DNA from 2 places in the Pseudoclavibacter sp. VKM Ac-2888 genome. Region 2 is predicted to be linked to the other one. Evidence: riboswitches for the same ligand, from Rfam matches in the RefSeq annotation. Region 2 holds a riboswitch; the other holds the start of a gene.
What was found. A riboswitch is a leader RNA that binds a small molecule or an ion and turns the genes downstream of it on or off. The one in region 2 is predicted to bind thiamine pyrophosphate.
Positions count from the first base shown of each region.

Region 1 (14,983 bases), on a different contig from region 2:
CGGGAATCGCGCACGGGGAAAACTCCTTGGTGGGAAGCGAGATGGTGTGGATGCGGGTGCCGGCTAGGACCTGGCGAGCAGCGCCACGGGGTACTGCTGCAGGAGCGCGGCGAGCGGGACGTCCTTGCCGCCAGTGAAGACGGCGGCGGTGAGCTGGTCGATCCACTCGCCCTCGGGGAGGGGGATGGTCGTGCCGATCCATCCGCCGCCCTGCTCGAGGCCGATGGGGAGGCGCGTGCCGATCGTGATGGCACCGCCCCGCGAGAACGCGAGTGCATGCTCTGCCGCCGGCCCGTCGGCGGTGATGCCCTCGTACTCGGTGAAGAGCTCCGGTCGGCTGCGGCGCAGGCGCAGGCAGGCCGCGGTCACGAGCAGCTTCGCGGCACCGGAGTCGTCGATCGCGGGGACCGCCCCGTGCAGGATCGCGTCGAGCGCCGCAGTGCGCGACGAGTAGTCGACACTCTGCCGGTTGTCTGGGTCGACGAGGGTGCGCGTCCACAGCTCCGTGCCCTGGTAGACGTCGGGGATGCCCGGCATCGTGAGCTGCACGATCTTCGCGGTCAGCGAGTTCGACCAGCCCGCCTCCTGCGTCTCGGCGACGACGTTCTGGACGACGTTCGACGCGACGGGGTTGTCGAAGACGGCGTCGACGGCCGCGTGCAGCTGCCCCTCGAACGTCTCGTCCGGGTTGGTCCAGCTCGTGTGCAGGTCGGCCTCGCGCGCGGCCTTCTCGAGGTAGTCGGTGAGGCGCTCGCGGGATGCGGGCCACGCGCCGACGATCGCCTGCCAGGTGAGCTGCGCGAACGCGTTGTCGTCGATGGGGGCCACGTTCTGGAGCTCGGCGACGCTCTCCGCCCAGAACTCGGGGACCTCGCTGAGGGCGGTGATGCGTGCGCGAGTGTCCTCGCCGCGCTTCGTGTCGTGGGTCGACAGCGTGGTCATGGCGTCTGGCCAGTCACGGGCGCGTGCCGTCTGGAGCTCGTGGAACCGCTCCGGGGTGATGGAGAAGACGTTCGGGTCGCCGCCGACCTCGTTGAGGGAGGTGAGGCGTGCGTAGCGGTAGAACGAGCGGTCTTCGACGGCCTTCGCCATGATCATGCCGGTGGTCTGCTGCAGACGCAGCGCGGCCTCGGCTTCTGGCGCCTCGAGGAACGGCAGGACGCGGGCGATCGACGCCGCGAGATCCGGCCGCTGCTCGGTGGCGGCCTTGGCCGCATCGGCGAGGTGGTTCGCGCCCGTCGGAAGGTAGCTGCGGTACACGCTGAAGTGGGCGGCGATCTCGGCGACGGAGTCCTCGATGAGGTCGTCCTCGAGGCCCGTCGCGCGCAGTTCTCGCGCGATGCGGCGGATCTCGGCGTTCAGTGACACGTCGGCCACTGCGCGCTTCGCCTCGTGGATGAGCTGCTCCCAGTCGACCGGGTCGCCGTCTGCTCCCGCCGCGAGCTCGTCGAGCGGCTCCTCGGCGTCGGCGTCCACGAGCACCCGGTCGATCTGGCCGAGCGCGTCGTAGCCGGTCGTCCCTGCCGTGCGCCAGTCGGCGGGCAGCGCCTCGTCGCCCTCGAGGATCTTCTCGACGAGCACATACGCTCCGCGCGTTCGGTCGGCGAGGTGGCGCAGGTAGCCGCCCGGGTCGCGGAGTCCGTCCGGGTGGTCGATCCGGAGCCCGTCGACGAGGCGGTGACGCATCCAGTCGAGGATCTCCGCGTGAGCTTCCTCGAACACGTGCTCGTCTTCGACGCGGATGCCCGCGAGCGAGGTGATGGTGAAGAAGCGGCGGTAGTTGAGGCGGCTGTCGCCTTGGCGCCAGTGGATGAGCTGGTAGTGCTGGTTGTCGAGCACTTCCCGCACCGATGCGCCCTCGGGCGCCGAGCCTTCCGCGAGCGGGTACTCGGTGGAGTGGTAGCGCAGCACGCCGGCCTCGGTGTCGACGGTCACGTTGGCGATCGCGTCGCCCCGCTCCCTGGGCATGTCGTCGTCGCCCACCGTGGGGATGAGGAGCTTGCCGCCGCCCGCCTCCCAGTCGATGTCGAAGGACTCGGCGTGCGCGGCCTGCTGGCCGTGCTCGAGCACATCCCACCACCACGGGTTGTCGCGTGGTGTTCCGACTCCCATGTGGTTCGGGACGATGTCGACGAGCACGCCGAGGCCCAGCTCGCGGGCCTTCGCGGAGAACCGCTCGAGCCCCTCGCGCCCGCCACGTTCGTCGTCAACCTTCGAGGGGTCGACGACGTCGTAGCCGTGCGTGCTGCCTGGGGTCGCCTGGAGGATGGGCGAGAGGTACACCCATCCCACGCCGAGCCGCTCCAGGTAGGGCAGCTGCTCGGTCGCGGCGTCGAGGTCGAACTCCGACGTCAGTTGGAATCGGTACGTGCTGGATGGGATGCGCATCATGGTCTCCGTGGCGCGAGGTGCTTCTGAGGTGGCTCTGGCGGGGTCAGCTGCCGAGGGGCGGCCGCGTGATGATGGGGATGGGGGTGGTCATCGCGGCGACGGAGGCGGCGACCGAATGGTCTGGCTTCTCCTTGAGCTCGGCTTCGCGCAGCACGACGAGCGAGCGCGGCTCGAGTGGGATGGTTGCTCCCGGCTCGACGGCCTCGAGGTCGGTGTGCATGCCGGAGGTGTCGATGACGATGTCCCAGTGGGAGGTGATCTCGACGCTGGGGATGGTCGCCTCGACGACCGTCTCGCTGGCGTTGAAGTAGACCATGAAGCTCACATCGGTGATCTCCTCGCCCCGCTCGTCGCGTCCGGCGATGGCGTTGCCGTTGAGGAACATGCCCATCGACTTCACGAACTCGGCGTTCCAGTCTTCGGATGCCATCTGCGTGCCGTCGGTCGAGAGCCACACGATGTCGGGCAGCGCGGATCCCTCGGCGCGCTCCTCGACGCGGCCGTTGAAGAAGCGGCGTCGACGGAACGTCGGGTGGTCGGCGCGCAGCTGCGCGACGGCCCGCGTGAACTCGACGAGCGGCTCGTCGGCGTTCTCCCAGTGCACCCAGCTGATCTCGCTGTCCTGCGCGTACGTGTTGTTGTTGCCGTTCTGCGTGCGCCCCAGCTCGTCGCCGTGGAGGAGCATGGGCACGCCCTGGCTGAGCAGCATCGTCGCGATGATGTTCCGCTGCTGCCGGGCGCGCATGGCGTTGATCTCGGGGTCATCGGTCGGGCCTTCGACGCCGAGGTTGTAGGAGCGGTTGTGGCTCTCGCCGTCGTTCCCGTTCTCGCCGTTGGCGTCGTTGTGCTTCTCGTTGTAGGAGACGAGGTCTCTCAGCGTGAAGCCGTCGTGGGCCGTGACGAAGTTGATGGAGGCGAAGGGGCGGCGTCCGGAGTGCTCGTACAGGTCGGCGGATCCGGTGATGCGGCTCGCGAACTCGCCAAGCGTTGACGGCTCGCCTCGCCAGAAGTCGCGCACGGTGTCGCGGTACTTGCCGTTCCACTCTGTCCACTGCGGTGGGAAGTTGCCGACCTGGTAGCCGCCGGGGCCGACGTCCCACGGCTCGGCGATGAGCTTCACCTGCGAGACCACCGGGTCCTGCTGCACGAGGTCGAAGAAGGTGGACAGCTTGTCGACGTCGTGGAGCTCGCGGGCGAGGGTGGAGGCGAGGTCGAAGCGGAAGCCGTCGACGTGCATCTCGGTGACCCAGTAGCGCAGCGAGTCCATGATGAGCTGCAGCGAGTGCGGGTGGCGCATGTTGAGCGAGTTGCCGGTGCCCGTGTAGTCGGTGTAGTACCGCTTGTCGTCGTCCTCGAGCCGGTAGTAGGCGGCGTTGTCGATGCCGCGGAAGCTGAGGGTCGGGCCGAGGTGGTTGCCTTCTGCCGTGTGGTTGTAGACGACGTCGAGGATGACCTCGATGTTGTTGGCGTGCAGCGTGCGCACCATCGACTTGAACTCCTGCACCTGCTGGCCTGCCGTGCCCTGGGAGGCGTAGTCGGCGTGCGGGGCGAGGAACGAGATGGTGTTGTACCCCCAGTAGTTGCGGAGGCCCTTCTCGATGAGGGTGCTGTCCTGCACGAACTGGTGCACGGGCATGAGCTCGATGGCGGTGACGCCGAGCCGCTTGAGGTGCTCCACGATCGCGGGGTGCGCAATGCCGGCGTACGTGCCGCGGATCTCCTCTGGCACGTCCGGGTGCAGCTCGGTGAGCCCCTTGACGTGCGCCTCGTAGATGAGGGACTCGTTGTAGGGGATGCCCGGCTTCCGGTCGCCAGCCCAGTCGAAGTAGGGGTTGATGACAACGCCCTTCATCATGTGGGGCGCTGAGTCGAGGTCGTTGAACGAGTCGGGATCGCCGAAGTTGTAGCTGAAGAGCGACTGGTCCCAGTCGATCTCGCCCGTCGTCGCCTTCGCGTACGGGTCGAGGAGGAGCTTCGCCGGGTTGCAGCGGCTTCCGTTGACGGGGTCGTAGTCGCCGTGCATCCGGTAGCCGTACTGCTGGCCGGGCTGCACGTGAGGGAGGTAGGCATGCCAGACGTGCGCATCCTGCTCGTAGAGCCTCACCCGCTCCTCGTTGCCGTCGTCATCGAAGAGGCACAGCTCGACCTTGTGGGCGGCCTCGCTGAAGATCGCGAAGTTGGTGCCACTTCCATCGAACGTCGCTCCGAGGGGGTAGGCATTTCCGGGCCACGTTTTCATGCACGCTCCTATTGCTTCATCGAAGAACATCGCGTGTGGATGCAGGCACTAAAGCTACCAAAGGGTGGGAGCGCTCTCGCCCGCAAGCACACAGGACTTCTCCTGGTTGGCAGGCATGTCGACGACCTACGCTGGCCGCATGACGAACCTCACACAGAACCTCACGGACTCGGTCAAGAAGCTCGGCGTCACCCTCGCCTACGGCGAGAAGGTGGAACTCGGCAAGTCCACGATCCTTCCGGTCGCTCTCGTCTCGTACGGCTACGGCGGTGGTGAGAGCACTGAGGAGGGTCAGGAGAACTCGTCAGGCGGCGGTGGCGGCGGGATGGCCGTGCCGGTCGGCGCGTACGTGGATGACGAGTTCGGCACGAGCTTCCGGCCGAACATCATCACGCTGCTCGTCGTGTCGATTCCGCTGGTGTGGACGGTCGGGCACGCGCTCCCGCGTCTCATCAAGGCGCTCAAGAAGTAGCTCAGGCGCGGTACGGCCTATACTCGGGGGTGTTCACGGGAGTCCGGTAGTCCGGGCTGAGAGGAAGGCTCAAGCCTTCGACCGTCAAACCTGATCTGGGTAATGCCAGCGCAGGGAGGCACATCTCCGAGCAGGGTCGCCCACGGCTCTGCGCCCGTGCACTTTCACTCGAAAGGGCACACAGCATGACAACTTCCCCGACTCCATCTCCGACTGCGGCAGCGCAGGTCCCGGCTCAGGCGAAGGCGCCGAAGAGCCGCTTCCGCTGGCGTGTCATCGACATCGTCACGGCGGCCGTTCTCGGTGTCGCGACGGGCCTCATCTTCATCTTCTGGAACAGCGTCGGCTACCTGTGGTTCACGACGATGGACGCGTTGACGCCGGGCTTCGGTGGCATCGCGGTCGGCATCTGGCTGCTCGGTGGCGTGCTGGGCGGGCTCATCATCCGCAAGCCGGGGGCTGCGCTCTTCGTCGAGGTGCTCGCGGCGTGCGTGTCCATGCTGCTCGGCAGCCAGTGGTCGATCGAGACCGTCTACTCGGGTATCGCGCAGGGCCTCGGTGCTGAGCTCATCTTCGCGCTCTTCCTCTACAAGCGCTTCGGTCTGAGCGTCGCGATGCTCGCGGGCGCTGGTGCTGCCGTCGCCGCGTGGGTGCTCGAGCTGTTCCTCAGCGCGAACATCGAGAAGGGCCCTGAATTCCTGACGATCTACCTGGTCGCTGTCGTGGTCTCGGGTGCGGTGCTGGCGGGAGTCGTCGGCTGGCTGCTCACGCGAGCACTCGCCGCGACCGGCGCGCTGAACCGCTTCGCGGCGGGCAGAAGCGCGAAGCGAATCGGCTAGCGGTCGTGGGCGCGAGAGTCGAGGCGAGGGGGTGGGGCTGGCGCCACGCCGATCGGGCGAAGCTGGCGGTCAGCCAGCTCGACCTGACGATCGAGCCCGGAGAGGCCGTGCTGCTGCTCGGGCCGTCGGGGGCGGGCAAGTCCACGCTCCTGGCGGCTCTTGCCGGGGTGCTCGGCGACCACGAGGACGATGGCCAGGAGCTCGGCTCGCTGCTGGTCGACGGCAGGCATCCGACGGATGCGCGCGGCGCGGTGGGGCTGGTCCTGCAGGATCCGCAGGCGAACACGGTGCTCGCCCGAATCGGCGACGACGTCGCGTTCGGCTGCGAGAACCTCGGTGTGCCGCGCGCCGAGACCTGGGTTCGGGTGCGCGAGGCGCTCGACGCCGTCGGGCTGCGGATGCCGCTCGACCGCTCGACCGCGCAGCTGTCCGGCGGTGAGCGCCAGCGCCTCGCGATCGCGGGCGTGCTCGCGATGCGGCCGAACCTCATCCTGCTCGACGAGCCGACCGCGAACCTCGACCCGGCTGGTGTCGAGGAGGTTCGCGAGGCGGTTGTGCGTGCCGCCGAGGTCACCGGCGCGACGCTCATCATCATCGAGCATCGGGTGGATGTGTGGCGTTCGAGCGTCGACCGGGTCGTCGTGCTCGGCACCGAGCAGCACCTGCTCGCAGACGGTGCTCCTGACGTGATCCTGGAGGAGCAGCGGGAGTCGCTCCTCGCGGCGGGTGTGTGGATAGGCGGCCACGAACCCTCGGTTCCCCGGGGCGAGCGCGCCCCGGGGGAGGACCTGCTCGTCGCCGACGGCCTCGGGTTCGGGCGTGCCGACCATCCGCTGCACACGCAGTTCGGGGCGACGCTGCGGGCGGGGGAGTCGACGGTGGTGCTCGGTCCCAACGGCGCGGGCAAGACGACGCTGGCGCTGACGCTCGCTGGCCTGCTCAAGCCGGTCGCGGGCGACGTGCGTGCGAGCAGTGCCCTGCGTGAAGCTGGCGAAGACGCTGACAGTCGACGGGGTGGCTGGGCGCTCGGCAGGTTCCGCGCGGCGGGCCCGGTCGGCCCGCATCCGTCTGCCTGGCGTTCCCGTCAGCTGCTGACGAGGATCGGCACGGTCTTCCAGCAGCCCGAGCACCAGTTCGTCGCGGGCACGGTGCGGCGCGAGCTCGAGGTGGGACCGGATGCGGTGGGGCGCGGCAGACGCGAGACGAGCGAACGCGTCGACGAGCTGCTCGCGGCGCTGCGCCTCTCGCACCTCGCGGAAGCGCACCCCTTCACGCTCTCCGGCGGTGAGCAGCGTCGCCTGTCCGTCGCGACGGTGCTCGCGACGGCGCCTCGGGTGCTCATCTTCGACGAGCCCACCTTCGGGCAGGACCGCAGGACCTGGACGGAGCTCGTCACGATCATGTCTCGCCTCGTCTCCGAGGGGCACTCGCTGGTCTCCGTGACTCACGACGAGCAGCTCGTGCGCGTGCTCGGCGACCAGCGCATCCGCATCGAAGCCCACGACCGCAAGAACGAGAAGGTGCCAGCATGATCGGCAGCGGCGCGGGCGTCGCCTCGGCGGGTTCCCGCCCGGCCTGGTCGGCCCGGTCGCCCCAGGTCGACGCCGGCGGCGTGCCGCTCGAAGTGCTCCCCGTCGGCGGACGGTTCCTCGACCGCGTGAACCCGGTCACGCCGTTCCTGGCGGCGGTGCTGTACTCGATTCCCCTGCTGACGACGCTCGATGTCGTCTCGGCGGCCGTCGCGCTGACGCTCTCGCTCCTCGCCTTCGGCGTCGCCGGAGTGCGCCCCATGGAGGTCCTGCGATCGAGCTGGATCCTCCTCATCGCCGCCCCCGTCTCCGCCACGAGCATGCTGCTGTACGCCAAGCCCGGCGGGGCGAGCTACGGGCAGTTCCTCTACGCGAACATCACCGACAACTCCATCCAGCTCGCGATCGCCGTCGGCGTGCGCGTGCTCGCGATCGGCGTGCCGACGCTCGTCGCGTTGAGCCGCATCGACCCGACCCGCCTCGCCGACGGCCTCGCGCAGGTCGCGCACCTCCCGGCGAGGTTCGTGGTGTCGGCGCTCGCGGGCATCCGCCTCTTCGCCGTGTTCCGCGACGACTGGACGGCGATGAGCCAGGCGCGCCGCGCTCGCGGTCTCGGCGACTCGGGTGCCATCCGACGGTTCATGACGATGGCGTTCGCGCTGCTCGCTCTCGCGCTGCGACGGGCTGGGACACTGGCGACCGTCATGGAGGCTCGCGGCTTCGGCGCCGAGGACATCACGCGGACGTGGGCTCGCCCCTCACGTCTCGACTGGCGGGACCTCGTTCTCGTGCTTGCGGCAGTGGTCATCGCCGGCGCGGCTATCGGAGTGGCCGTCGCGGCGGGGTCGTACCGGCTCGTGGGCAGCGCGTGAGCGGGGTCGCGGCGCTGCTGGACCGCGTGCTCGCGGATGCCCGCGGCTCGCGCCCGGTCGTGATCATCGACGGCGGGTCGGGCTCGGGCAAGACGACGCTCGCGGGGGAGCTGCTGGCGGAGTTCCGGGCGCGCGGCTTCGAGAGCGCGCAGCTGGTGTCCCTCGACGACGCCTACCCGGGCTGGGGTGGCCTCGCTGCGGCCTCGCAGGCGGTGCATCGCGACATGCTCCGTCCCGAGCAGCCGGGGCTCCCGCACCGCCCCGGCTATGAGAGCTGGGACTGGGCGGCGGACGCGCCCGGTCCGTGGCGCGAGCTCGACGGCTCCGCGCCGCTCATCGTCGAGGGCTGCGGTTCGCTGTCGCACGAGAGCGCGCCCCTCGCGACGACGAGCGTGTGGATAGAACTCGACGAGGCCCACCGGAAGCCGCGGGCGCTCTCGCGTCCTGCAGACGTCGGCGTCTTCGAGGAGTTCTGGGAGATGTGGGCGGCTCAAGAGCGCGAGCACTGGCGACGCAATGCGCCGTTCCTGCTCGCCGACGTCATCATCGAGGCCGCGCCCGGCGCATGACGGGGTTTCGCGGCGTCGCGAGGCGCTGTCAGCGCGGGCCGGTGCCCGTCTGGTCTGAGCTCTGCCGGCGGCGAGCGCGCACGTAGCGCACGGTGAAGATCACGGCGATGACCAGCCCCACCAGCGCCGCGAGCAGCCAGGTGCCACCGACGATGAGGCCGTAGACGGCGTCGTCGTAGTCGATGCTGGTGCCGGGACCGGCGTCGAGGGAGAGGCCGGTGCCGATGCTGTCGGCGACCGGCCGCAGCAGGAGACCGGCGAGCGCGCCGACTCCCGTCGCGAGGGGGATCGCGAATGCCCACCCCCAGAGCACGGAGCCGAACGTCGGACCGGCCGCGCCCGCTGTGCGACGAGCGGCCTGGATGCTCCGCGCCCCGAGCAGGATCAGCACGACGAGGCCGGCACCTGCCGAGACGAACATCGCCCAGAACGCGAACGCGGAGAGCAGCGTCTGCCCGGTCTCGACGAGCGGTGGGATGGGCCCGACGGCGTCGACCGTGATGCTCGCGGCAGCAAGCGCCGAGAGCAGACCGGTCACGGCCATCCACAGTGCGAAGGCTGGTGCCGCCAGGACGAGGACGATTCCCCAGAGGAGGCGTCCTGGCCGGAGGGGCCCGCGGGCTGGTGGCGTCTGCTGCATCCGGGAAGCGTACCGGGGACGCGCGAATCGGGAGGCTCTACGCCCAGCCGAGCTCGTGGAGCTGCGCGTCGTCGATGCCGTAGAAGTGCGCGATCTCGTGCACGAGCGTCGTGTGCACCTCGTCGCGGAGGGTCTCCTCGTCGTCGCAGATCGACAGGAGCGGTTCGCGGAACAGCACGATGCGGTCGGGCAGCTCGCCGAAGCCGTACTGGCCGCGATCCGTGAGCGCGAACCCCTCGTAGACGCCGAGCAGGTCGAGCGAGCCGTCCTCTGGCCGGTCCTCGACGACGAAAATCACGTTGTCGAGGCCGTCGACCATCTCGTCCGGCAGCTCATCGAGCTCGTCGACGACCAGGGCCTCGAAGTTCTCCCGCGACATCTCCATCCGCTCATTGTGTCGCAGGGTGGCTGGACAGGGACCGGCGGCGAACCGAACTTGCACTGCGAGCGCAGTACAAGTTGTGCTAACTTCGCATCACAATATTTTGTCCGCACCGCGCGAGCGGCACCTTCGGAGGCATGAGTGATCGACCCAATTCTCAACTTCATCCGCAGCCTCTCTTCCGGGGTGCGGGAGTTCCTGCCGCTGGAGGTGGCCATCACCTTCGGCTTGGTCCTGTTCGCCGTCTCGTGGGTGAGGCCGCGCCGAATCGTCGCGCTCCCTGATTCGGGTTTCAGGCGGACGGTGCTGCTCTGGTGCGGGGTCGGTGGCTGCCTCCTCATCGTGGCCGTGGCGACGCTCACGAGCGCCCTCGCTACCGCTGGAGGAGGATCTGACGTCTCCGGATTCGATGGATGGTGGCGTCGGCCCGCTCCACTCGTCGCCGCGATCGTGGTGGTCGCAGTGGCCGGTCTGGCTCTGCGTTCGGTCCCGCTGACAGCTCCCGGCTCGAGGGCCCTCGCGCCTCGGAGACGCTGGAACGCCTTCGCTCCCGGTCTGTGGCTCTGGGTGGTGCGATTCTCAGCCGTGCTGATCGCCGTCACTGCGCTCTGGCAGATCCTGATCGCCGTCTCGGCACCGCCAGAGGGCCCGTTCTTCGGCGACGTGGCTCGCTACACCACGCTTCCCATCTACTCGCACTTCAACGGCAGCTTCGGATACCTAGCGGGTGCCGGCTGGCCCAACCACCTGGCCACGCTTGCCACGCTTCTTGCCGCGGCGGGTGTCTTGGTCTGGGTGCTGAAAGCAGACGCGAACCGCCCCGAAGCCCTTCCCGCAGCCACGCTCAAGACCCATCGCGATGCGACCGCGCGCGTGCTGACGCTCATCGTCCTCGCGGGACTGGTCACCACGTTGGGTGCTGTCTGGATGCACGTCGGCTCCACGAGCACGATGACGGTCGGTCTTGACGAGCGCTGGGTGTCAGCGGAGGTCTCCTACCCGCAGCTCTACATCGAGGGGGGCTTCAGCGCGCTGTCGTACCCGATGAACGTGACCGGGTATCTGCTCCAGGGGGTTGGGGTCGCGCTCGCGCTCAGGCTCGCGGTGGACACCGTGCGTGCTGCCGCGGCGCGGCCGGCCGCAGCCGCAGCGGGGGCATCGGTCTCGGCGGCCGCGCGTTGACCGCGTCAAAGTCTGCCGAGGATCTCGCGGAGCTGTTTCGGGGTGCTATTCGATCTGGCGTTCTCGGTGACGGCGAGAGGCTTCCCACGGTGCGGCAGACCGCACGCGACTTCGAGGTGGCGCAGGCAACGGCGGCAAAGGCGTATCGCTCGCTGGAGCGGGAAGGGCTCGTTGTCACTCGCACTGCGGCGGGGACGCGTGTGGCTCCCGGGGCATCCCGCGCGCCTCAGGCGGTGATCGAGCACATCCGTTCGCTGCTGGATGCGAGCCGTGAAGCCCGGGTGCCGCTCGATGACGTCGTTGCGATTCTCAGGACAGTCGCCGCTCAGGATCCAGGCAGCCACGACGGTTCGCGCGAACCCGAGTGATACCGCGGGCTACTCACCTCGACCCCCAGGTGAGTTCACGCGTCTCTAGACCTGCGCCGAGGCATGGTCGTAGGCGAGGGGGAGGAGCTCGCTTGCGACCACGCTGATCAGGCCGTCAGGCCCGGGCAGGATCACCCGAATGTCGGGGTAGTGGTCGGCGAGCACCTGGCGGTCACGCCCGCAGGGGCTCATCACCCCGCGGCCGTGGTTCGCGACGGCGACGATGTGCGTCAGCTCGAGGGCACCAGCAGCGCGGGCCGAGCCGAGCGCCACCAGCTCGGCGCAGGGCCCGCCCGTGAAATGGTGCAGGTTCACGCCGACGTGCACCCGGCCGTCCGCCGCGCGCACGGCAGCCCCTACCGTGTGGATGCCGTCCTCATCCGGCCCAGCATCCGTCGTCGCATCGATCGTCGACCGGGCGGCTTCGACGAGCTCGAGCTCGCCTTCCGAGACGGGCCGGGCGGATGCGAGTTCGAAAGCGGTCATGACGCGAGCCTACGAGGTGTCCTCGAGAGGGTCTCCTGGCTCGATACGCGCGCTCCTCGCTAGGGTGCCCCAGTGACTGATGCCGAATTCGCCCGCCCGCAGGAGTGGCGAGCTGCACACGCCGCCGCCATGGTCGGCTGGGACTTCTCCGCCCTGGACGGGCGCATGACCGCCGACGATCCCCACTGGGACTTCACTGCCGAGTGCCGTGCCGCGATGGCGACTGCCACGCGCATCGCCGACCTCGGCACGGGAGGTGGCGAGCGGCTCATCGAGCTCATCGGCGACCTCGGTGCCGTCGCCGAGTCCCTGGCCATCGCGGCAACCGAGGGGTGGGAGCCGAATATCGAGATCGCGAGGCGGAACCTGGCGCCGTTCGGTGTGGACGTGCACCGCTACGACTCCGAGGCGGGTGACTCCCTGCCGTTCGAAGATGCGTCGCTGGACCTCGTCGTGTGCCGCCACGAGTCCTTCGACGCCGGGGAAGTCGCCCGTGTGCTCGCGCCGGGCGGCCGGTTCCTGACCCAGCAGGTCGACGGACGGGAAGCGCACGAGCTCCGAGAGTGGTTCGGCGGGGACCCGCTGCACGACGACGTGACGCTGGCGAACGCGAGCAGCGAGGTGGCAGCCGCCGGGCTCCGCATCGAGCTCGCCGACGAGTGGACTGGGCGGATGACGTTCGCGGATGCTCGTGCGCTGGTCGAGTACATGGCCCTGGTGCCGTGGGATGTCCCAGGCTTCGAGGTCGACGCCAACATCAGCACGCTGCGTCGCCTCGACGCAGCGCGGCCGATCATCGTCACGCAGCGGCGGTTCCGACTGGCCGCAGTGCGCGACTGAGCTGCTCGACGCGCCAGAGCGTCCGCTCGCTGGCGTGGTGCGACGCGGCCCGCGAGAATGGGGCCATGATCGACGTCTTCGGGGAGGCCCTGACCCATGAGACGGTCGCGCAGTTCGCCTTCTGGGGCATGGTCCTCGGCGTCGGAATCGCGCTGCGCATCGTCCGATCGGTGCGGCCGCACCTGCTCAACCGCACGCGCTGGGGAGTGCTGGCCGCCGCCATTCTCCTGCTCCTCGTCGCTCTGAGCATCGTGAACCTGTCAGCCTCCGTCGTCCTCTCAGTGGTGTCGAGCTTCCTGCTCGTCGCCCTGGGGGCAGCCGGCGCCGGTGCCCTCGTCGCGCTCGCGGTCTTCTCCCTGCTCGAGTTCATCGCGCCCAAGCGGCGGCGCGACCTGGTTGCGGCTCCCGCGGGCGCTCCGCAGCGCTGACACCTCACGGGGGAGCGAGGCGACCTCTCCTGCATCCACGTCCTAGGATGCTCGCGTGTACGTCAAAGTGTGTGGCCTGGATTCTGTCGAGTCGGCGGCGGTTGCCGTCGAGAGCGGAGCCGACGCGGTCGGCATCGTGATGAGCCGCACGAGCCCGCGCAGGCGTCCTGCGGAGGAGGCCGCGAAGATCTTCGGTTCCGTTGCGGCGGGCGTCGATCGGGTGCTGGTCGTGCACGACATGTCGGCCACGGATGCCGCCGAGATCGCGGGAGCGGTCGGCGCGAACGTGCTGCAGCTGCACGGCTCCTACTCGGGCGATGAGGTTCGAGCTGCCGGCGCGATCTTCCCGCGGATCTGGCGAGCCACCTCGCTCGCCGACGACCCTGAGCTGCGCGTCGGGGCGTTCGGTGAGGAACTCCTGCTGCTGGATGCGCCGAGACCTGGGTCTGGCGAGCGCTGGGACCTCTCGGAGCTCGTCCGTCGTCGCCCCGAGGGGCACTGGCTGCTGGCAGGCGGCCTGCACCCGGGGAATGTGGCAGAGGCGATCCGCCAGGCAGGGCCCCGGGGCGTCGACGTGTCGAGCGGGGTCGAGTCGAGCCCGGGCGTCAAGGACCACGCCCGGATCCGCGCCTTCGTGGAGGCCGCGAAGCGCGCCGGCTGACCGCTCGTGGCCCCTCGGGCAGCTGTGCGAAATGTGCGACGAACGGGAACCCATCGCCGAATCCGGCGTGCCTGCGTCGTCTGAGCTCTGAAGCTGGTCAGGGACGCGGTGGGTCGACCTCCGCGAACTCCGCCTCCAGGTCGGCGCCCGCGGCGGTGAGGTGGTCGAGCACCGTGCGAACGGCGAAGCGCGCCTGACGGTCTGGACGGGCGATGGCGACGATGCTGCGCACGGACCGCACGCCGTCGAGCGGGCGCAGCACCACCCCCGTGCGCGGGCGAGTCGTGAAGCGCGGCAGCAGCGCGAGCCCCGTGCCGGTTGCGACGAGCGCTTCCACGAGTCGGTTGTCGCGGAGCCGCTGCACTCGATCCAGGTTGGTGCTCGTGGCGTTCTCGACGGCGATCAGGATGCTGTCGAACGGGTAGCCGACGGGCACACCCACCCAGGTGGTGCCGAGCAGATCGCCAGGGACGAGGTGGTCGAGGTGCGCCAGCGGATGCTCGGACGGCAGGGCGACGTCGATCGGCTCCCGGGCGAGGACTCGCGTGTGCAGGTGCTCTGCCCCGCGCGGGACGTCTCCCGTGAGGCTGTGCCCGATGACGATGTCGGCGTCGAGGGTTCGCGCTGCGTACTCGGACTCGGCGAGGTCGAAGTCGTCGAGGTCGAGGTGGATCGCCGACCCGGCCGTGCGGCGGAGCAGGCCGGGGACAAGCGCCTCGCTGGCGCTCGGGAGCGCGCCGATCGAGACGGTGCCGCTCGGCTCGCCGAGGCTCGCCTCGAGCTTCGCCTGCACCTCGGCGAGCGCCCGTCCCACGTCGTCGGCGCCGTCCGCGAGGATCCTCCCGGCCGCGGTGAGGCGCAGCCCTCGGGAGAACGGCTCGACGAGGCTCGCGCCGAGCTCCCGCTCTGCGGTCCTCAGCTGCTGCGACAGGGCGGAGGGGGTGCGGTGCGTGGCCTCGGCCACCGCGGCGAGCGTGCCCCGCAGCGACAACTCGCGGAGCAGCTCGAGGTGGCGGAATTCCATGTAGGGAGCCTACAGTTATCGGTCACGGATCATCACTGGTGCTTCAGGGTGAGCGCGCCGC
Region 1 covers NZ_JADKSM010000002.1:193,379-208,361, forward strand. Annotated here, with positions in the region: gene treZ (malto-oligosyltrehalose trehalohydrolase) at 1-14, opposite strand, end outside; gene treY (malto-oligosyltrehalose synthase) at 64-2,388, opposite strand; gene glgX (glycogen debranching protein GlgX) at 2,435-4,630, opposite strand; gene ITJ61_RS16315 (hypothetical protein) at 4,770-5,102, shown strand; TPP riboswitch at 5,127-5,236, shown strand; gene ITJ61_RS16320 (ECF transporter S component) at 5,288-5,941, shown strand; gene ITJ61_RS16325 (ABC transporter ATP-binding protein) at 5,947-7,473, shown strand; gene ITJ61_RS16330 (energy-coupling factor transporter transmembrane component T family protein) at 7,470-8,342, shown strand; gene ITJ61_RS16335 (cobalt ABC transporter) at 8,339-8,911, shown strand; gene ITJ61_RS16340 (hypothetical protein) at 8,940-9,551, opposite strand; gene ITJ61_RS16345 (metallopeptidase family protein) at 9,589-9,936, opposite strand; gene ITJ61_RS16350 (hypothetical protein) at 10,075-11,115, shown strand; gene ITJ61_RS16355 (GntR family transcriptional regulator) at 11,112-11,483, shown strand; gene ITJ61_RS16360 (cytidine deaminase family protein) at 11,529-11,969, opposite strand; gene ITJ61_RS16365 (class I SAM-dependent methyltransferase) at 12,042-12,809, shown strand; gene ITJ61_RS16370 (hypothetical protein) at 12,875-13,237, shown strand; gene ITJ61_RS16375 (phosphoribosylanthranilate isomerase) at 13,293-13,898, shown strand; gene ITJ61_RS16380 (LysR family transcriptional regulator) at 13,996-14,922, opposite strand.
Region 1: another riboswitch for thiamine pyrophosphate. It lies ahead of ITJ61_RS16320 (ECF transporter S component); the one in region 2 lies ahead of ITJ61_RS08140 (YkoF family thiamine/hydroxymethylpyrimidine-binding protein).

Region 2 (14,983 bases):
TCACGTCCCCCGACGGCGCCTTCATCGGCATCCACGAGGGTGACCTCCTCGTCGCCGCCGGCGCCATCCGCCGATACGACTCCACCACCGCAGAGGTCAAGCGCATGTGGACACGCGACACGCACCGCCGCCGCGGATTCGCCCAGCGGGTCCTGCGAGAACTCGACGCAGCAGCCGGAGACCTCGGCTATACCCGCATCTTCCTCACCACCGGCTCTCGGCAGCCCGAAGCAGTCGCCCTCTACCGAGCGTCGGGCTTCGAAGGCGGCGAGCGACGCATCCCGGAATTCGACCTCCCCGTCTTCGCGTTCGAGAAGCCCGTCGGCCGCACCACCCTCGTCGAGCACCCCTCCCACAGCTGAGCGATATCCTCGGCGGGTGCCAGCAACTCCCCCGAACCAGCAGCCACCGCGACGCAGACGCAGCCGGCTGCGACGCGCGCTGATCTGGACCTTCTCGGTCATCGCCGCGGTCTTCGTCGTCGCCATCGCAGCATTCCTGATCTGGGCGAACGTCGGGGTCATGGCAGCCGAACCGGAACCCCTCGCATCGGTCACGAACAACCCAGCTATCTCGGTCACCGAGGTCGACGGCTCCCTCGTGCTGAGCCCGAGCGAGGAGCCAAGCGACACCGGACTCGTGTTCATCCCCGGAGCCAAGGTCGAGCCGTCGGCCTACGCCGCGAAGCTCTCGAGCCTGGTCACCGACGACAACATGACCGTCGTCATCCCGCAGCCGCTCCTCAACCTCGCGTTCTTCGACACCCGCACGCTCGACGACTACACGACCGCCGCCCCCGAGGTCACCACCTGGTCCGTCGGTGGGCACTCCCTCGGCGGAGTCCGCGCCTGCCAGCTCGCCGAGTCGCCGGACGTCGCCGGCCTGCTGCTGTTCGGCAGCTACTGCGCCAACGACCTCGCCGACGACGAATCGCTCGACGTGCTCAGCATCACAGGAAGCGCCGATGGGCTCAGCACCCCGCAGAAGGCAGCGGACGCACGCGGCCTGCTCCCCGCCGACGCCGAGACCCTGGAGATCGAGGGCGCGAACCACGCGATGTTCGGCGACTACGGCCCGCAGTCCGGCGACGGAACCGCGACGATCCCCGACGAGGACGGGCGCCAACAGATCGCCGCGGCGACCTCAGCCTGGGCGGCAGAGCTCCAACCCTAGGCGGAAGGCACGGCGTCAGGCGAAGCGAGCATCCGCCGCACAGTCGGCTGCACGTCGACGGACGCGTCGGGGAGGTCCTCCTCTAGCAGGGAGAGCCGGTGCAGGACGACCCCGTCGATGAACGCGAACAGCGCAGACGCACGGGCCTCGGCATCGTCGACGCCGAGACCTGCGATGGCACCCGCCGCCCAGCCCCGCAGGCGATCGCGGCCCACCCGGATCGCCTCGGCGACCACCGCGTTGTGGGTTCCCTCGAGGACCAGGGCGTACCTGGCGAGCGTCTGCGTGCGGCCGACGCCCGTCATGTCGTCCACCCCAGCGCAGATCGCCGCGCAGAAGCGCTCCACGCTCGGCTCGCCCCACTCGTAGCTCAGCAGCCACTCGGCGTAGTCGCTGCGCTCCAAGCGACCGATGACGCCCTCGATGAGCGCCTGACGTGTCCTGAAGTGGTTCGACGTCGACCCCCGCGGGAGCCCCGCCTCGGCGTCGACCCGCGCGTGCGTGAGCGCACGCATCCCGCCAGATGCGAGGAGCTCGAGGGCGGCGGTCAGCGAACGATCACGCGTGGAGGGCACCCCCGAACTCTAGACGCAGAGATCTCGACACAGAAACTACGGGCGTAGTGCATCCACTACGAATGTAGTCATCGACCGGTCTGGTCAGAATGCTGTGATTGTCTGACGTGATGACCTCAACCGCCATCAGCACGCAGATCCAGCTCGCCTCCCGCCCGGAGGGGTGGCCCAAGGAAACGGACTTCCGCACGGTCACGGTCGAGTACGCCGAGCTGCAGCCAGGTCAGGTGCGCGTCGAGAACCTCTTCCTCTCGGTCGATCCGTACATGCGCGGCCGCATGACCGACGCGCCGAGCTACGTCGCCCCCTACGCCCTGGGCGAGACGCTCACCGGCGGCGCGGTCGGCGTCGTGGTCGAGTCGGCCAGTGACGAGGTCCCGGTCGGGGCGCACGTGCTCCACGCATTCGGGTGGCGCGACATCGCCCAGGAGGACGCGGCGTCGTTCCGCGTCGTCGACGAGATTCCCGGCGTCCCGCTGTCGCTCTACCTCTCGATGCTCGGCATGACCGGCCTCACCGCCTACGTCGGCCTCACCGCGATCGCGGGCCTCAAGGAGGGCGAGACGGTCTTCGTATCGGGTGCGGCGGGTGCCGTCGGCACCGCGGTCGGACAGATCGCCCGCAAGCTCGGCGCCAGCCGCATCATCGGCTCAGCGGGCTCCGACGAGAAGGTGGCCCTCCTCACGGAGAAGTACGGCTTCGACGCCGCCTTCAACTACAAGGAACGGCCCGTGCGGGAGCAGCTCGCGGAGGCGGCGCCAGACGGTATCGACGTGTACTTCGACAACGTGGGAGGCGACCACCTCGAGGCGGCCCTCGACGTCTTCAACCGGGGCGGCCGAGCGGCGCTGTGCGGTGCCATCTCGAGCTACAACGAGCGCGAGAAGCCAGCGGGTCCGGACAACATGGCCAACCTCATCAAGCAAGCCCTGCGGTTGGAGGGCTTCACTGTCGGAGGCTACGGCCACCTCGCCGGGGAGTTCCAGCCGCGGATGGTCGAGTGGCTGCGGGCGGGCGAGATCGCCTACGACGAGACGGTCGTCGTCGGCCTGGACAGCACCGTGCAGGCGTTCCTCGACATGATGCGCGGCGCCAACACGGGCAAGATGATCGTGGATCTCAGCGGCGAAGCGCGCGCTCGTGCCGTGTATGCATGACGAGCCCCGGCACGAACAGAACGAGAATGACGGGAAGCATCGCGAAGAGCCCGATGACGTGCCACAGCTGACCGGCGGCGACGACGGCCAGGAGGGCCCCGCCCATGCGCAGCCAGCTCGCGAGCTTCGGCGTCCCCGGCGGGTCCTTGAAGATAGGCAGCCTGCGCCCGGCACCCGCCCGTCCGACAAGGAAGTGCGCCCAGGTCGTGAGCGCGAGGCTGAGCCCGAGCAGCACGGCACCGAGGATGAACATCACGCTGCCACTGTAATCCAGCTTCACGTTACGGCCCACGACGGCGACCCCGACACGGCCCACCACGCTCCCGGAGAATCGAGGCACGATGGATGCGGACGGCCCACCCGGGGCTGCCGGCGGCAAGGAGCACACCACGTGAGCGAAGCAGCAGACCCGACCAGCGCACCCCGAGCAACAGGGGCGACCCGCGGAATCCGGGTGGGCGCATCTCCCACGACTCCCAGCAGCACCTACCTCGATCTCGTGGCCGCAGAGACCGCCATCGCCGCGGCCGCCGCGCCGCCCATCACCTCACCGCACGACGGAGCCTCCATCGAGGACACATCGGCCATCCGCGCGGCCGCTGATTCCCTGCAGCCTGAGCTGGTCGAGCTCTCCCACCGCATCTTCGAATACGCCGAGGAGGGCTTCGAGGAGACGCAGAGCGTCGCCGACATCGCCGAACTGCTCGCAGAGCACGGCATCACGGCACAGGTGGGAGCCTTCGGGCTCGACACGGCGCTCGTCGCGGAGCTCGTCGTCGGCGAAGCGAAACCAGATTCGACGGAGGCGCCGACGGTCGCGATCCTCGCCGAGTACGACGCCCTGCCCGGCGTCGGGCACGGCTGCGGGCACAACATCATCGCCGCCTCCGCTGTCGGCGCCTTCCTCTCGCTCGTCGAGGCGAGCCGCCGCCACGAACTCCCCGCGGGCCGGATCGTGCTCTACGGCACGCCCGCGGAAGAGGGCGGCAACGGGAAGGAGATCATGGCGAGGGCCGGCGCATTCGACGACGTCGACGCCGCCATCATGATCCACCCGTTCGGCTACGACGTCACCGACCAGCCATTCATCGGGCGACGCATCCTGCGTGTGCGCTACTACGGCGTCCCGGCACACGCCTCAGCCTCGCCGTTCCAGGGCCGGAACGCGCTCGACGCCGCCAACCTCAACTACCAGGCCACGGGCCTCATCCGGCAGCACCTCTACCCCGGCGACCGCATCCACGGCGTCATCCTCGACGGCGGGCAGCGCCCCAACGTCGTGCCGGAGTTCGCGGAGCTCGAGTACTACGTCCGCTCGAACGCGGCGGAGACCTTGAAGGAGCTGAGCCTGCGCCTCGAGGACATCGCCAACGGCATCGCCCTCGCGACCGGCACGGGCGTCGAGGTCGAGTGGGACCCGCAGCCGTTCACGATGCCGCTGCGCTACAACACGCCCCTCTCCGAGCGGTGGGCGGTGCACCAGGAGGCGCGGGGCCGACGCGTCCTCACGAAGGCGTCCGTGCCATCGCACCTCGCCGCCTCCACCGATTTCGGCAACGTGAGCGTTCGCGTGCCGGGCATCCACCCCGTCATCGCCATCAGCCCACCGGATGTGAGCCTGCACACACGTGAGTTCGCTCAATACGCGACCAGCGACGCCGCGAGCACGGCCATCGCCGATGCGAGCACCGGCCTCGCACTCGTGGCCGCCGATTTCCTCGCCGACTCCAACCTCCGTGCCGCCGCACGGGCCGACTTCGACGCGGCCGGCGGCGCACTCGATGTCGAAGGGTTCTTCTCATGAGCGCATCTCCCTCCTCCCAGCCCGCAGCTGCTGGCCCTGTCGTCTACGCCCTGCACGAGAACCCCGAATGGTGGCCGCCGTTCCAGGCCGCCTTCGACGCGGCCGGTGTCCCGGTCTTCGAGTGGCGGCTCGTCGAGGGCGTGCTCGACATCGACGCGCTCCCGCCAGAGGGCATCTTCTGGTCCCGCATCAGCGCCTCGTCGCACACCCGAGACCACGCACTCTCGAAGGACTACGCACGCTCGGTGCTCAACTGGGTGGAGGCTGCCGGCCGGCGCACCGTCAACGGCCGGCGGGCCATCGAGCTCGAGGTCAGCAAGGTCGACCAGCTGACGCTGCTGCGCCGCGCCGGCATCGACACACCCCGCACGGTCGCCGTCATCGGCAAGCAGGGACTGCGGGACGCGGCGAGGGAGTTCCCGACACCCTTCATCACGAAGCACAACCAGGGCGGCAAGGGCCTCGGCGTGCGCCGCTTCGACGCGTTCGCCGACTTCGAGAGCTACCTCGACTCCCCCGAGTTCGAGGAGCCGCTCGACGGCATCACCCTCCTGCAGGAGTACCTGCGACCGGCAGGCGGGTTCATCACCCGCGTCGAGATCGTCGGCGGCGAACACATCTACTCGATCGCGGCAGACACCATCCACGGCGGGTTCCAGCTCTGCCCGGCGGATGCCTGCGCGATCGACCCAGACACTGGGCGCCCGGTCGTGCCCCCAGGTGCTGAGCTCGCGCCAGAGCCAGGCACCTCGATCTTCTCGCTCCGACAGGGCGGGCACGACGAGATCGTCGAGCGCCTCATCGCGTTCACGAAGGAGATCGGCCTCGAGATCGCCGGCATCGAGTTCATCGAGACCGAGGACGGCCGTCAGGTGGTGTACGACATCAACACGAACACCAACTACAACGCCGACGTCGAGCGCGTCGCCGAAGGATCCGGGCCGGGCGCGATCGCCGCCCTCCTCGGGCGCATCCTCCGCGAGACCTACCCGAACTCGTAGTCGAACGCAGCGTCGAGCACGCAGCCGGACAGCGAAGAGGTGGGCGTTGGAGTTCAACTCCGACGCCCACCTCTTCTCCTCGGGCGGATTCCGGGTCAGTGCGCGAAGGCCGAAGGTGCGCGCGTTCCTCGCTCGGGCACGGGGATGCCGAGGTTCTCCCGCAGCGTCGTCCCCGTGTACTCCTCGCGAAGCGAGCCGCGCTCCTGGAGGATCGGCACGACGTGGTCCACGAACTCGTCGATGCCGCCCGGCGTGAGATGCGAGCCGATGACCAGCCCGTCCGAGCCCTCGTTCTGCACGAAGTCGTCGATCTCCTCGGCGACCTGGGACGCCGTTCCGACGTACCGCACACCGCCGAGCTCGTGGCGCGCGAACTCGCGGATGCTCCAGCCGTTCTCCGCCGCCTTCTCGCGCCACCTGCGCACGGTCGCAAGGCGGTCGCCATAGGTGAAGGCGCGGCCCTCGATGATCGGCGCGCTCTCCCCATCCGGGTCGAAGTCGGGCAGCGGACCATCGAAGTCGATCTCCGAGAAGTCCCGGTTCCAGACCTGCTCGAGGCGCACCTGGATGGTGCGCGGGCTCAGCTGCTGCTCCGTCACCCAGCGCGCCTTCTCCTGCGCCTCCTCGCGGGTGTCGCCGAGCACGAAGCTCGACTGCGGGAGGATCTTGAGGTCGTCCCGGTTGCGGCCGAAGCCCTCGACCCGACCCTTGATGTCGGCGTAGAAGTCTCGTGCCTCCTCGAGGCGCGAGTATGGGGAGAAGATGACGTCGGCGTTGGCGGCCGCGAAGTCGCGACCCTGCGGCGAGATGCCTGCCTGCACGATGATCGGCCTGCCCTGCGGACTGCGGGGAACCGTGAAGCGACCGCTGATATCGAACTGACTCGTCGACACGTCGAAGCGCCCCTCGTCGGCGGAGTCCAGGAACTGGCCAGACTCCTTGTCGGCGACGATCGCATCCGCCGACCAGGAATCCCACAGCTCCCTGACCGTGTTGACCGTCTGCTCTGCCCGCTCGTAGCGTTCGGCGTGCGGAAGGAAGCCGCCGCGTCGGAAGTTGGCACCGGTGAACGCGTCGAACGATGTGACCACGTTCCAGCCGGCACGCCCGCCCGACAGATGATCGAGGCTGGCGAACTGGCGCGCGAGCTCGAACGGCTCGTTGAAGGTGGCGTTGATCGTGCCCACGAGCCCGATGTGCTCGGTGACCGCGGCGATGGCCGCAAGCACGGGAATGGTGTCGGGGCGCCCCGCGATGTCGTGGTCGAAGATCTCGCCGCGCCGCGAGCGCAGCGCGAGCCCCTCGGCGAGGAAGAAGTAGTCGAACTTCCCGGCCTCGGCCTTCTGGGCGGCGTGCTTGAACGTCGAGAACTCGATCTGGCTCCCGGCATCCGGGTGCTCCCAGAGGGTGTGCTCGTTGACTCCGCCGACGTAGGCGGCGAGGATGATCTGCTTCTTGGTCACGATGATCTCCTGATCGAGTCGGGCCTAGACGGCGGCGTAGCGGTTCGGGACGGTGGTCGGCAGGCCGAGGAGGCCCCGCAGGGAACGCGCTTCGTAGCGCTCCCGGAAGAGCCCCTTCTGCTGGAGGAGGGGAACGACGTCGGCGACGATGCGGGGAAGATCGTCCGTCACGACCCCGGGGTGCAGGCGGAAGCCGTCGTAGCCGAGCGCCGAGAGCGTCTCGAAGTGCTCGACGAGCTCGGAGGCCGAACCGGCGAACACCGCGGGCGGCTGCTCCAGCGTGCGGCCCTTCGCGTCGAGGCGAGCGAGACGAGCAGCCCCGGTCTCCTCGGGCCCGTCGAGAAATACCGCCACGTCGACGTAGACGGAGAGCGGCTCGCCGGCACGGCCCACGTTCTGCTCGGCGGCCCGCACCTCCGACAGGATGCTCACGGCCGAGGCGACATCCGACGGGGTGACGAAGAGCAGATCGGAGCTCGCGGCGGCGAACTCGTACGGCACCTGGGCGTGCCCGAGGGAGGCGACCACGGGCTGCCCCTGCGGCGGCCGCGGCGTGATCGACGGACCACGCACGCTGAACCATCTGCCCTCGAACTCGACGCGGTGCACCTTCGCGGCGTCGAGGAAGCGGTCCGTGGAGGCGTCGCGGATCTCCGCGTCGTCCTCCCAGCTGTCCCAGAGCCTGCGCACGACCTCCACGAAGTCGTTGGCCTCGGCGAAGAGGTCGCCGATGTCCGCGGTGGAAGCACGCTCGAGGGTCTCCAGGAACTCCGCCGGGTCGCGGCGCCCGAAGTGCGTGTGGTCCGACCCGATCGAGAGTCGAGCCTGCCAGCCGGCGCGGCCCTCGCTCGTGTAGTCGAGCGTCGCGACAGCCTTGGAGACGTGGAAGGGCTCGGTGTGCGTGGTCGTGACCGTCGGGATGAGACCGATGCTGTGGGTCACGGGGGCTACCCGCGAGGCGATGAGCAGCGCATCCAGTCGTCCCCGGACCTCGTCGGTGCGATCGTCGTCGTGCAGCCGCTCGGACGACTGCAGCGCCAGCGAGTCCTCGATGGTCGCGAAGTCGAGGAGCCCCTGCTCGGCGAGCTGGACGAGCCCCACCCAGTAGTCGGGCGTGAAGAGCTCGTCCGGACGGGCGCTCGGCTCCCGCCAGGCGGCCGGGTGGATGCCGGCGCCATCGAGTGCGACGCCGAGGTGGATTCGGTGTGGGTTCGTCATGATCTGACGCTAGGTGGCGCCACGCGGCGAGGCCACGGCACCTGACGCGCCCCGTTACGCGTCGCAACGTGGCGACATGTTCGTGGAGGCTCCTCGCACCGACGTCGAGCATCATCGGGGCATGGCTATCAAGGGCGTACTTGCGCAGATCACCGTGTCCGACCTGGCTCAGGCTACGGAATATTACGGCAGGCTCTTCGGGCGCGGCCCCGACGAGAATCCGATGCCGGGTCTTCTGGAGTGGCACTTCACAAGCGAGGCCGGCCTGCAGCTCTGGGCCGACTCGAGCCGCTCGGGCAGATCCACGGTGGTGTTCACCGAGGACGACCTCGCCGGTGTCGCCGAACGGCTCGACGCGGCCAGGATCGAGCACGGTGGAATCGAAGACGCCACTCACTTCCAGATCCTCCAGGTGCTCGACCCGGAAGGCAATCACGTGGTCTTCACGAGCGCAGGAAGCTAGGCGCGGACGGCGCCGGGGCTACAGTGTGGCCGTGCACGGGAGCCCGATGAGTCGGGCTGAGAGGGAGTACTCGAACTCCGACCGTTGAACCTGATCTGGGTAATGCCAGCGAAGGGAGTCAACTCACCCGTGCCGTCACGCTCCGACGGAAGGCACGCACATGGAAACCATCACCCAAGACCCGCTCGCATTCGGGGTGGGCGCACGAGTCACCGTCTCGGTCATGTCCGACCGCTACGTCGACGTGATCCTCGCCGCACTCGACGCCGCCGACTCTTCCGGCCTCGTGCTCGAGACGGGCGACGTGAGCACCTACGCGGGCGGCGACGAGCAGTCACTGCTGCGCTGGCTCACCGACCTCTCGCAGCACATCGCGGCGACGGGACTGCACGCCTCCATCCAGGTGCTGCTGTCGCGCGGCTGCCCCGGCGAGGCCGTCTGCGATCTGCCGGGAGGCGCCGGCCCCAGGCGAGTGGACGCGCCCCGCGGACGGAGGTCTGGGAGCTTCGCGAGCGCGGAGTGGGCGCTCTACCCCCTCGAGGATGCGGGCTCGGCAGAGCGGACGCCCGACCACATGCGCGAGATCTACGCGGCCATCGAGACGGCGAAGGCGAGCGGCACGTTCGTGGCCTCCGAGCATTTCGTGACGAAGCTCACCGGCGACCTCGGGCGCGTGCTCGAGACGGTCGCGGTCGCTTGGGCGGGGGTCGGGGCGCACGTGCAGCACGTGACGAGCCACCTCACGATCTCCCTGAACAGCCCCAGTCATGCGCGCGGCCAGGCAGACTCAGCCATCGACACAGCAGCCGAGGCTCGCGCATGAGCCTCAAGCTGCGGGACATCGTGCTCATGGTCGTGCTCGGCACGGTCTTCGGCTTCCTGTACTGGGCGCTCGTGCAGGCGTGGACTGCGCTCTCCATCGCGATGGGGCCGGCTGGCGACCTCGCCCAGCACTTCCTCTTCGGCGGCTGGCTGCTCGTCGCGCCCATCGCGATCGCCATCATCCGCCGGCCGTTCGTCGGCGTCATCGCGGAGGTGCTCGCCTCCGTCATCGAGGTCGTGTTCCTCGGCTCGGCCGTCGGCCCCCTGCTCTTCGTCGCCGCCGCCATCCAGGGCATCGGCAGCGAGCTGCCGTTCGCGCTCGGCCGGTACCGGAAGTACGGGTGGCTGCGGTATGCGATCTCCGGCGCGCTCGGCGCGGGCCTCGTGTTCTTCTACTCGGCGTTCCGCTCGGGCTGGTACGGCCAGGAGATCCTGTTCCTGCGCTTCGGCATCCAGCTCGCCTCTGGCATCATCCTCGGCGGCCTGCTCGCGAAGCTCATCGTCGATTCGCTCGTGCGCACCGGCGTGCTCGACAACTTCGCGATCGTGCAGGACTCGAAGCCGCTCGCCGTTCGCCGTGCGGTCTGACAGCTCGAGCGCCGATATCTCGAGCCTTGACATCGAGGCGGTCGGTTTCGAGGCGATCCACTCCTCTGGAGACGGGCTCGGGCCAGTGGATCTGCGCGTGGCGCCGGGCGAGCACGTGCTCGTCATCGGGCCGTCTGGGGCGGGCAAGTCGACGCTGCTGCAGGCGCTCAGCGGGGTCATCCCCCATACCGTCCCCGCCCAGGTCAGCGGGCGCATCCGCATCTGCGGGGTGGAGACGCAGGAATCGGACGTGCCGCGCCTCTCCAGGCACCTCTCCGTCGTCGCGCAGAACCCGAGCTCCTCGGTGTGCCTCCCCGACGTCGCCGACGAGATCGCGTTCCCGCTCGAGAACCACGCCTGGGCTCCCGAGGCGATGGGGCCAGCGGTGCGCGCGGCCCTCGACCTCGTCGGCGCGGGGGTACTCGCCGGCCGTCGCACGGCGACGCTCTCGGGCGGTGAGACCCAGCGCGTGGCCCTCGCCGCGGCCATCGTCACGGAGCCCCGTGTCCTGGTGCTCGACGAGCCCACCTCGATGCTCGACCCTGCGGGAATCTCGTCGGTGCGCAAGGCGGTCGACGCGGCCTCTGCACGAGCATCCACGATCGTGCTCGTCGAGCACCGGCTGGACGAGTACGCGGGAGCGCGCGGCATCGCGGGACTCCCGGGACGCACGGTCGTGATTGCGCGCGGTGGCGTCATCGCGCACGACGGCCCGACCGCGCGGGTCCTGGTCGAGCACGCGGCGACCCTGCAGGAGGCCGGATGCTGGCTGCCGCTCGACGCGGAGCTCGCCGCACTCACCGGCCTCGAGGGCGGACTCGCGAACGACGAGGTCGCGGACCGGGTCGCCGCGCTCGGGGCGCGCGCCGAGACCCGGACAGCTGCAACGACGCCCTCGGCACCGAGCCGCGAGGCGGAGGCCCTCAGCGTCGACAGCCTCGACGTCGTCGCTGGCGGGGCGCCGAAGCGCACTCGCGCCAAGAACGCCTCGGAGGCGATCCTCCAAGGCGTGAGCTTCCAGCTCAGAGCGGGCGAGGTCGTGGCGCTCCTCGGCCGCAACGGATGCGGGAAGTCGAGCCTGCTGCGAACGCTCGCGGGTCTCGCTCGGCCCCGCTCTGGCCAGGTGCATGGCCCCCGCCCCGGCCTCATCTTCCAGAACCCGGAGCACCAGTTCTCCCAGCCGACCGTGCGGCGCGAGATCGAGCACGGCCTCGGAGCGGATAACGCGGGGCGCATCGCCGAGCTGGTCACCCGCTTCGACCTCTCGGCGCACCTCGACCACAGCCCATTCCGCCTCTCGGGCGGGCAGCAGCGGCGGGTGAGCATCGCCGCCATGCTCGCCCACGACCGGCCGTTCCTCCTCGCCGACGAGCCCAGCTTCGGCCTCGACCGCCGTTCGAGCATCGCTGCGATGCACGCCCTCGATTGCACCGCGCGCAGCGGCTGCGGCGTGCTCTTCTCCAGCCACGAGCTGCGCGCCGTCTGCACGTACGCCGACCGCGTGCTGGTCCTCGCCGAAGGCGGGCTCATCGCCGAGACGACGCCGTTCGAGCTCCTCGAGGACGAGGGCCTCCTCGCCGCAGCGGGCCTCGAGCGAACGCCGCTGCTGAGCTGGCTCCAGGCGCGGCGCTTCCCCGCCGAGCGGGCGCGCGCGATCCTGCGCGAGCTCGACGACGCCGCGACACGGGTCGCGGCATGAGCCCCGCGCTCGAGCGCCGCAACCCCACCGTCAAGCTCGCGGTGCTGTTCGCCTGCTCGCTCGCGACGCTGTTCATCCTGAACCCGCTGACCCTTGGCCTGCTGACCGTGCTCGCGATCATCGCCGTGCTGACGACGACGAGGCTCACCCCAGGAAGACTGCTCGCCGCATCCGTCCCCTTCGTCGCGTTCGGGGTCGGCCTGGTCATGGTCAACGCGCTCAGCCGTCCAGGGGGCGAGATCCTCGAAGGCCTGCCGGTTCGGGTGACCAGCGAGGGCCTCGCCATCGGGTTCGCCCTGGCGCTGCGCACGACGGTCATCGGCATGCTGTCGATCGCGTTCATCGCGAGCACTCCACCCCGTGACCTCATGACGAGCCTCACACAGCACGCCAGGCTCAGCCCCCGCTTCGCGTACGCCCTGCTCGCCGGATTCCGCCTCCTGCAGCTCCTGCCGAGCGAGTGGCAGAGCATCCGCGCCGCGCAGGCCGTCCGGGCGTCGCTCGGACGAGACGGCACGCCGCGCACCGGGATCACCGCGTTCGGCGCTGCCGCGTTCTCTCTGCTCGTCGTCTCGATCCGCTCCGGTGAGCGCATCGCCCAGGCCCTCGAGTCGCGAGGCCTCGGAGCGGGTCCCCGCACCGTCTGGCGCCCGGTCGCGCTCGATGCCCGCGACGCAACACTCGCCATCGTCGTACTCTGCGCGTTCGCACTCGCGGCCACGCTCGGCATCGCCGCGGGAACGGGGCTGTCGCTTGTCTGAGAACAGCACGCGTCGGCTCACGCTCGTCGGGATGGTCAACCCGCCGACCCAGCGCTACGCTGCCGCATGGCGCCACCCGGACTCGAACGGCGACTGGCTGCGCGCCAGCTCGTACATCGACATCGCGCGACTCCTCGAGCGCGGCGGCTTCGACCTCATGTTCCTGCCAGACGCGCTCGCGATCCCGGAAGACGCCCTCGGCGACGTCGCGACGACCCTCGCCAGCGGCGGCAAGGGAGCCGTGACGCTCGACCCCATCACCGTGCTGAGCGCCGTCATCGGGGCGACGCGGAGCATCGGACTCGGGGCGACCGTGTCGACCACGTTCCTGCCGCCGTACGCCATAGCGCGGACGCTCTCGAGCCTCGACCACCTCTCCGCGGGGCGCGTGGCCTGGAACATCGTGACCTCGACGACGGATGCCGAGGCGCGCAACCTCGGCCTCGACCGCATCCCACCGAAGGGGCAGCGCTACGACCGCGCCGACCGCGTCGTGGCGCAGGTGCTCGAGCTCATGGGCACGTGGGATCCGGCTGCGCTGGTGCAGGACGCCCGGAGCGGCGTGTTCGCCGACCCGAGCCTCGTCTCGCGCACTCCGGCGCCGCGAGAACGTGCGGCGGCACCCGGCCCGCTGAGCCTCCCGAGGAGCCCCCAGGGACATCCGGTGCTCATGCAGGCGGGAACCTCGCCGCGCGGCATGCAGTTCGCCGCGAAGTGGGCGGAGCTGGTCTTCGTCGCGGCCGACGGCATCGACGGCAACCGGGCGGTGCGCACCGAGCTTCGCGAGCGGGCCAGACTCGCGGGGCGTGATCCGGACGAGCTCCGCGTGTGCGCTGCGATCCAGCCGATCGCTGGATCGACGCGTATCGATGCAGTCGGCGTCCGCGACTCGCTCCTCGCGCACATCGACGAAGCCTCGGCCGTGCGCTCGCTTGCGCGGCTCATGCACGCTGACGCCGCGACACTGCGACTCGACGGGGACGCCGAAGGCTTCCTCGCCGCGCACCGGGGCGCGACGGGAAGCGATGGCTTCGAGGACATGCTCGCGGCCGTCTCCGCAAGGGAGGGCCTCACCGTCCGCGACCTCGCCCTGCGCCAGTCGCTCGACCAGCTCACGCCGTCCCCGCTCGGCAGCGGCGCCGACATCGCCGACGAGCTGTGCGAGTGGCAGGATGCCGGGGCGGCTGACGGCTTCGTCGTGACCCCGGCCCTCCTGCCCGGCTCGCTCGAGGACTTCGTCGAGCACGTGGTTCCCGAGCTGCGCAGGCGCGGCCGCCTCAGCGAACCTGCCGCAGCACCCTCGGCGCCGACGCTGCGTTCGCGCCTGGCCGCCAAGAACGCCCCGAGAGCTCAGTCACCCCCGAGAGCTCAGCCCTGAGCGCCCCAGGTGGCCGACTGACCCGCGGCGGCCCGCTGCTGCGGCACACCCCACGGGTTCGCGTCCTGCAGCGGCTCCGGGAGCGCCTCCTGCGGCGCACCCTGGTAGGCGACACCGCGCAGGAAGCGGGAGATGGATGCGGTGCCGACCGACGTGGAGGTGTCGTTCGACGTCGCCGGGTACGGCCCGCCGTGCTGCATGGCGGGCGTGACGGCAACGCCGGTCGGCCAGCCGCCGAAGAGCACTCGCCCCGTCTTCCTCGCGAGCCCCGCGACGAGCGCGGAGAGCGCTGGCGACTGCTCACCGGCGGCGGCGTGCACCGTGCCCGTGAGGTTGCCGACGTAGAGCTCGTCGAGACTCGGCGCGAGCGACGTCTCGTCCTCGTACTCGACGATGACCGAGAACGGCCCGAAGACCTCGTCGAGCAGCGTCTCGTCGCCCGCCGCGAGCTTGCTCGCCGGCACGGCCACGATCGTCGGCGTCGCCCACACGTTGCCGTCGTCATCGCTGCGCACAGCACCTTCGGCGACGACCCGCACACCGTCCGCGTCGAGCACGTCCGCCCGACGTTCGAGGTACGCGCGGCCGATGCTCGGGTTGAGGAGCCGGTGCTCGGGGGCCTGCTCGGCCGCCTGCGAGACGCGCAGCTGCAGCTCGGCGGCCGCATCCGTCGCGGGAACCCAGAGGAAGCCGGGCTTCGTGCACAGCTGACCTGCCGAACCGGCGACCGACGCCGCGTAGCCCGCAGCGATCTCCTCTCCGCGCTCCGCGAGCGCGGCCCCCGTCACGAAGACGGGGTTGACGCTGCCGAGCTCGCCGTAGAACTGGATGGGGCGGGGGCGGGCCGCGGCCTTGTCGGCGAGCAGGCGGCCCACGCGGAT
Region 2 covers NZ_JADKSM010000001.1:1,683,468-1,698,450, forward strand. Annotated here, with positions in the region: gene ITJ61_RS08095 (GNAT family N-acetyltransferase) at 1-362, shown strand, start outside; gene ITJ61_RS08100 (alpha/beta hydrolase) at 379-1,173, shown strand; gene ITJ61_RS08105 (TetR/AcrR family transcriptional regulator) at 1,170-1,748, opposite strand; gene ITJ61_RS08110 (NADP-dependent oxidoreductase) at 1,859-2,905, shown strand; gene ITJ61_RS19780 (hypothetical protein) at 2,868-3,161, opposite strand; gene ITJ61_RS08115 (M20 family metallopeptidase) at 3,297-4,709, shown strand; gene ITJ61_RS08120 (ATP-grasp domain-containing protein) at 4,706-5,710, shown strand; gene ITJ61_RS08125 (NtaA/DmoA family FMN-dependent monooxygenase) at 5,806-7,173, opposite strand; gene ITJ61_RS08130 (LLM class flavin-dependent oxidoreductase) at 7,198-8,391, opposite strand; gene ITJ61_RS08135 (VOC family protein) at 8,513-8,854, shown strand; TPP riboswitch at 8,880-8,989, shown strand; gene ITJ61_RS08140 (YkoF family thiamine/hydroxymethylpyrimidine-binding protein) at 9,015-9,677, shown strand; gene ITJ61_RS08145 (ECF transporter S component) at 9,674-10,264, shown strand; gene ITJ61_RS08150 (ABC transporter ATP-binding protein) at 10,254-11,963, shown strand; gene ITJ61_RS08155 (energy-coupling factor transporter transmembrane component T family protein) at 11,960-12,724, shown strand; gene ITJ61_RS08160 (NtaA/DmoA family FMN-dependent monooxygenase) at 12,717-14,102, shown strand; gene ITJ61_RS08165 (aldehyde dehydrogenase family protein) at 14,093-14,983, opposite strand, start outside.